2 regions of the Variovorax sp. M-6 genome follow, and region 2 is predicted to be linked to the other one. Evidence: riboswitches for the same ligand, from Rfam matches in the RefSeq annotation. Region 2 holds a riboswitch; the other holds the start of a gene.
The links. A riboswitch is a leader RNA that binds a small molecule or an ion and turns the genes downstream of it on or off. The one in region 2 is predicted to bind S-adenosylhomocysteine.
Positions count from the first base shown of each region.

Region 1: another riboswitch for S-adenosylhomocysteine. It lies ahead of ahcY (adenosylhomocysteinase); the one in region 2 lies ahead of metH (methionine synthase).

Region 1 is NZ_JBFREQ010000008.1:58,399-61,804, reverse strand. It holds gene AB4Z46_RS11405 (TlyA family RNA methyltransferase) at 1-543, opposite strand, end outside; gene ahcY (adenosylhomocysteinase) at 554-1,993, opposite strand; S-adenosyl-L-homocysteine riboswitch at 2,057-2,126, opposite strand; gene AB4Z46_RS11395 (hypothetical protein) at 2,229-2,873, shown strand; gene AB4Z46_RS11390 (peptide chain release factor 3) at 2,947-3,406, shown strand, end outside.
Region 2 is NZ_JBFREQ010000047.1:10,306-13,711, forward strand. It holds gene AB4Z46_RS32175 (LysR family transcriptional regulator) at 1-737, opposite strand, end outside; gene AB4Z46_RS32180 (PACE efflux transporter) at 839-1,276, shown strand; S-adenosyl-L-homocysteine riboswitch at 1,285-1,377, shown strand; gene metH (methionine synthase) at 1,401-3,406, shown strand, end outside.

The DNA.
Region 1 (3,406 bases), on a different contig from region 2:
CGCCAGCAGCGGCACCAGCGCGGGCAGCACCAGCGTGAGTGAAATGAACGAGAGGTCGCCGACGATCAGGCCGAAATCCTGATCGACGACTTCATCGTCGGCGGACTCGGAGGCCCAGGCATCCGCCGTCAGCGTACGGGCGTTGACGCCCTCGACCGCGGTCACGCGCGCATCGTCGCGCACGCGCGCATGCAGCTGGCCGTGTCCGACGTCGACGCCCACCACATGCTCGGCGCCTTGCTGCAACAGACAGTCGGTGAAGCCGCCGGTCGACTGGCCCACATCGAGGCAACGCCGGCCGCGCGGGTCGATGCCGGTGGCGGCCAGCGCGCCTTCCAGCTTGAGGCCGCCGCGCGAGACGTAGCGGGCCTCGGCGGCGTCGAGCAGTTCGAGCTCGGCCGCTTCGGGGATTTCGTCGCGGTTCTTTCCGACGACGCGCCAGTCGGCGCCGTCACGCCAGCGCAAGCCGCCGGCGATCAGGCGGACGGCCTGCGAGCGCGAAGCGGCGAGGCCGCGTTCGACGAGCAACTGATCGGCACGCAAGGCCTGGGACTCAGTAGCGGTAGGTGTCGGGCTTGTACGGGCCGTTCTTGTCGACGCCGATGTACGCCGCCTGGGCATCCGTGAGCTCGGTCAGCATGGCGCCGACCTTCTTCAGGTGCAGGCGAGCGACCTTCTCGTCGAGGTGCTTGGGCAGCACGTAGACCTTGCCGGCCTGGTAGGCGTCGGGCTTGGTGAACAGCTCGATCTGGGCGATGGTCTGGTTCGCGAACGACGACGACATCACGAAGCTGGGGTGGCCCGTGCCGCAGCCCAGGTTCACCAGGCGGCCCTTGGCCAGCAGGATGATCTTCTTGCCGTCCGGGAAGGTGATGTGGTCGACCTGCGGCTTGATCTCTTCCCACTCGTACTTCTCGATCGAGGCGACGTCGATCTCGTTGTCAAAATGGCCGATGTTGCAGACGATGGCCTGGTCCTTCATCTTCGCCATCGTGTCGTGCGTGATGACGTCCTTGTTGCCGGTGGTCGTCACGAAGATGTCGGCCTTGTCGGCGGCGTACTCCATCGTCACGACCTTGTAGCCTTCCATCGCGGCCTGCAGGGCGTTGATCGGGTCGATCTCGGTCACCCACACCTGGGCGCTCAGGGCGCGCAGGGCCTGGGCCGAGCCCTTGCCGACGTCGCCGTAGCCGGCCACGCAGGCCACCTTGCCGGCGATCATCACGTCGGTGGCGCGCTTGATGCCGTCGACCAGCGATTCGCGGCAGCCGTAGAGGTTGTCGAACTTGCTCTTGGTCACCGAGTCGTTGACGTTGATGGCGCGGAACAGCAGCGTGCCCTTGGCCGACATCTCGTTCAGGCGGTGCACGCCGGTGGTGGTCTCCTCGGTCACGCCGATGATCTCGGCCGACTTGCGGGTGTACCAGGTCGCATCGACCGCCAGCTTGGCCTTGATCGCCGCGTACAGGATGCGCTCTTCCTCGCTGGTCGGGTTGGCCAGCACGCTCTGGTCCTTCTCGGCACGCTGGCCGAGGTGCATCAGCAGCGTGGCATCGCCGCCGTCGTCGAGGATCATGTTCGGGCCTTCGCCGGCCGAGCCCTTGGGGCCGAATTCGAAGATGCGGTGGGTGTAGTCCCAGTAGTCTTCCAGCGACTCGCCCTTGATCGCGAACACCGGCGTGCCGGCGGCGGCAATGGCGGCGGCGGCGTGGTCCTGGGTCGAGAAGATGTTGCACGAGGCCCAGCGCACGGTCGCGCCGAGGGCCTGCAGCGTCTCGATCAGCACGGCGGTCTGGATCGTCATGTGCAGCGAGCCGGTGATGCGCGCGCCCTTGAGCGCCTGGCCCTTGGCGAACTCTTCGCGGATCGCCATCAGGCCGGGCATCTCGGTTTCGGCGATGCGGATTTCCTTGCGGCCCCAGGCGGCAAGGGAGAGATCGGCGATCGCCTGGTCGACGGTGGAAACGGGGGACGGTTTGAGAACTGCGCTCATGTTGGCTCCAAAGCAAGCTTGAAAGATGCCACTGCGTTCGGGGAATGGACTCACCGCGAGAACAGCGGGTGAGCGTGGTTGCGATGATGGTCCGAGCCTCACGCCTGTCGGCGCTGCAACGCTCCTCGGAACGGCGTATTTTAGCGTGTGACGCAGGCAAGCCCGCAAGCAGCGCCTTTCGGTTCGGCCTAGACTGCCAATCCCACCCCCAAAACGCCCCGTCCGGCCGCTCCTCATGTCCAAAGCAAAGATCCTTGCCACTTCGTTCGCGATGGCCGCGTCGACCACGCTGTCTTTGCCCGCCCCGGCGCAGGCCCCGGCGGCGGAGCCTACGGTGCGCGTGCGCGGCGCCATCGCGCACGTCGACGCGAACTCGCTCACGATCAAGGACCGCAGCGGCGAGATCGTCACCCTGGTGCGACCCGCCGACATGCGCGTGCTCGAAGTGCTCCCGCTCGACATGGCCGCCATCAAGCCCAACAGCTTCGTCGGCGCGGGTTCGCTGCCGCAGCCCGACGGCACCCAGCGGGCGGTCGAGGTGCTCGTGTTTCCGGAAGCCATGCGCGGCACCGGCGAAGGCTTCCGCCCCTGGGACTACATGCCCAACGGAACGATGACCAACGCGACCGTCTCCGCGCTCGCGGCGGCGCCGGCGACGGTTCCAGGCGGCAAGAAGCTGGTGCTCAGGTACAAGGACGGCGAAAAGACCGTCATCGTCCCGCGCGGCACCCCGATCGTCACCTTCAAGCCAGCCCAGGACGACCAGGCGGCGCTGGTGGTCCAAGGCGCGAAGGTCACGGTGACCGCCCAGGTGAAGGACGGCAGGCCGACCGCATCGAGCATGCTGGTGGGCCGCAAAGGCTTCACACCCCCGATGTGAATGCCTGAACGGTAAAATCGTGGGTTTTGCCTTCAGCAGCCCGCGCCCGTGAGCGCGCACCGCGTTCACCCCCATGACCTTCGCCTCCGAAACCAAGCGCCGCCGCACCTTCGCGATCATCTCCCACCCCGACGCCGGCAAGACCACGCTGACCGAGAAGCTGCTGCTGTTCTCGGGCGCGATCCAGATCGCCGGCTCGGTGAAGGCGCGCAAGGCCTCGCGCCACGCGACCTCCGACTGGATGGAGATCGAGAAGCAGCGCGGCATTTCGGTCGCCTCGTCGGTGATGCAGATGAGCTACCGCGACCACGTCATCAACCTGCTCGACACGCCGGGCCACAAGGACTTCTCCGAGGACACCTACCGCGTGCTGACCGCGGTCGACTCGGCCCTGATGGTGATCGATGCCGCCAACGGCGTGGAAGCGCAGACCCGGCGCCTGATCGAGGTCTGCCGCCAGCGCGACACGCCGATCATCACCTTCGTCAACAAGATGGACCGCGAGGTGCGCGAGCCGCTCGAACTGCTCGACG
Region 2 (3,406 bases):
GGCCGGGCGAAGTTGCGCGGCAGCCAGCCCCAGCCCAGGCCGGCGGTGATCAGGCTCAGCGCGGCCAGCGCGTTGTCGGTGCGCCAGACGTGCCGCGCGAAGACGAAGCGCGGGTCGCTGGTGGCCAGGTCGCGCCCGGCGACCACGATCTGCCGCGTGGTCGTCAGGTGCTCCTCGCGCAGCCGGCCGCCGGCCGCGGCCAGCACCGGGTGGTCGGGCGCCATCACGGCCACCATGGTGTCGCTGGCCACCTCCTGAAAGCCCTCCCGGCCATCGAGGCTGGGGCGCTCGAACACCAGCGCCAGTTGCGCCCGGCCGCTGTGCAGCAGGGCCAGCGCGTCGGCTTGGGGCGCGGCCAGCACCTCGACCTCCAGCAGCGGGTATTCGTTCGCCAGGGCGGCCAGCGGGCCGCTCCAGGGCGCAGCGAGCAGTTCGGGCGCGATCGCGAGCGTGAGCCGGTTCTCCAGCCCCCGGGTGAGCGCCAGCGCCTGCACCTGGAGCTGCTTGAGCTGCGCCGCCAGCAGGCGCGCCTGCGGTTCCAGCGAACGCGCCGCCTCGGTGGGCTGCGGTTCCCGGCCGCTGCGGTCGAACAGCAGCAGGTCGAGCTCGGCCTCGAGATGGGCGATCGCCATGCTGACCGCCGAGGGCACCCGGCCCAGGGCCCGCGCCGCGGCCGAGAAAGAACCGTGGTCGATGACCGCGAGAAACACCTCCACGTTGTCGCTGGAAAAGCTCATGGGCGCCGATCTATCAGTTGAATTGAAAGAAGATAACTTTATATATCAGGGAATCGAACATAAAGTACCTCTCAATACCCATCAACACAGGATCGAATTTCATGCAAGGGCTCAAGCGCCGCGTCGTCTACATCAGCCTCTACGAGGGCATCGCCATCGTCGTGGCCAGCGCGGGGCTGGCGCTGATGTCGGGCCAGGGCCTGGGCCACTCGGGGGTGCTGGCGGTCATTGCCTCGGTCATCGCGGTGCTCTGGAACCTCACGTTCAACGCCCTGTTCGAGCGCTGGGAGTCGCGCCAGGCCGTGCGCGGCCGCAGCGTGCGCCGCCGCGTCGCCCATGCGATCGGCTTCGAGGGCGGCCTGGTGGCCTTCCTGGTGCCGATATTCGCCTGGTGGCTGGACGTGAGCCTGTGGGAGGCGCTGGTGATGGACCTGGGACTGGTCGTTTTCTTCCTGGTCTACACCTTTGTCTTCAACTGGGCCTTCGATGCCATCTTCGGCTTGCCGGCATCGGCCGCCGGCGCCGCCCAGCCGGCGTAAAATCCGCGGCTCCCAAGGAGCGTTGCAGCGCCGCCGTCCATCCGGGCGGCCGCGTCAGGCTTGGGCTTCCAGTCCCTGGAGTGCAACGACGCTCGCCTGACCCCAATGTCCTGCAGGTGAGCCCATGCCAACCGATTCCTCCGCGTCCCAGAACCCGCCCCCGATGAAACTGTCCGGCCTCGAGCCGGTGCAGATCGGCCAGGGCACGCTGTTCGTCAATATCGGCGAGCGCACCAACGTCACCGGCTCCAAGGCCTTCGCCCGGATGATCCTCAACGGCCAGTTCGAGGAAGCGCTGGCCGTCGCGCGCCAGCAGGTCGAGAACGGCGCCCAGGTGATCGACATCAACATGGACGAGGCCATGCTCGACAGCAAGGCCGCGATGGTGCGCTTCCTGAACCTGATCGCTTCCGAGCCCGACATCGCGCGGGTGCCGATCATGGTCGACAGCTCGAAGTGGGAGGTGATCGAGGCCGGCCTGCGCTGCATCCAGGGCAAGGGCATCGTCAACTCGATCAGCATGAAGGAGGGCGAGGACTCGTTCCGCCACCAGGCCCGCCTGCTGCGGCGCTACGGTGCGGCGGCGGTCGTGATGGCCTTCGACGAGAAGGGCCAGGCCGACACCTACGAGCGCAAGATCGAGATCTGCGAGCGGGCCTACCGCCTGCTGGTCGACGAGATCGGCTTCCCGCCCGAGGACATCATCTTCGACCCGAACATCTTCGCGATCGCCACCGGCATCGAGGAGCACAACAACTACGCGGTCGACTTCATCAACGCGGTGCGCTGGATCAAGGCCAACCTGCCGGGCGCCAAGGTGTCGGGCGGCGTCTCCAACGTGAGCTTCAGCTTCCGCGGCAACGATCCGGTGCGCGAAGCCATCCACACCGTCTTCCTGTATCACGCGATCCAGGCCGGCATGGACATGGGCATCGTCAACGCCGGCATGGTGGGCGTGTACGACGACCTCGAGCCCGAACTGCGCGAGCGCGTGGAAGACGTGGTGCTGAACCGCCGTCCCGACGCCGGCGAGCGCCTGGTCGAGGTCGCCGAGACCGCCAAGAGCGGCGCCAAGGACGAGAGCAAGAAGCTCGAGTGGCGCGGCACGCCCGAGCAGCCGGTGCACGTCAACCAGCGGCTCGCGCATGCCATGGTGCACGGCATCACCGACTTCATCGTGGAAGACACGGAAGAGGCCTACCAGCAGGTCCTGGCCAGGGGCGGCCGTCCGCTGCACGTGATCGAAGGGCCGCTGATGGACGGCATGAACATCGTCGGCGACCTGTTCGGCCAGGGCAAGATGTTCCTGCCGCAGGTGGTGAAGTCGGCCCGCGTGATGAAGTCCGCGGTGGCCCACCTGATTCCCTACATCGAAGAAGAAAAGCGCCAGGACGAGGCGGCCGGCCGCGACGTCCGCACCAAGGGCAAGATCGTCATCGCCACCGTCAAGGGCGACGTCCACGACATCGGCAAGAACATCGTCACCGTGGTCCTCCAGTGCAACAACTTCGAGGTCGTGAACATGGGCGTGATGGTGCCCTGCCACGAGATCCTCGCGCGCGCCAAGGTCGAGGGCGCCGACATCGTCGGGCTCTCGGGCCTGATCACGCCGAGCCTCGAGGAGATGCAGTACGTCGCCGGCGAGATGCAGAAGGACGAGCATTTCCGGATCAAGAAGATCCCCTTGCTGATCGGCGGCGCCACCACCAGCCGGGTGCACACGGCGGTCAAGATCGCGCCGCACTACGAAGGGCCGGTGGTCTACGTGCCCGACGCCTCGCGCAGCGTGAGCGTGGCGCAGTCGCTGCTGTCGGACCAGGCGGCGAACTACATCAACGAGATCAACGCCGACTACGACAAGGTGCGCCACCAGCACGCCAACAAGAAGCAGGTTCCGCTGTGGCCGCTGGCCAAGGCGCGCGCCAACAAGACCCCGATCGCCTGGTCGGCCTATGTGCCGCCGGTGCCGAAGTTCATCGGACGGCGTGTGTTCAAGAACTTCGACCTTACCGAGCTGGCGAAGTACATCGACTGGGGGCCCTTCTTCCAGACCTGGGACCTCGCGGGCCCGTTTCCGGCGATCCTCAAGGACGAGGTGGTCGGCACCGAGGCGGTGCGCGTCTACGCCGA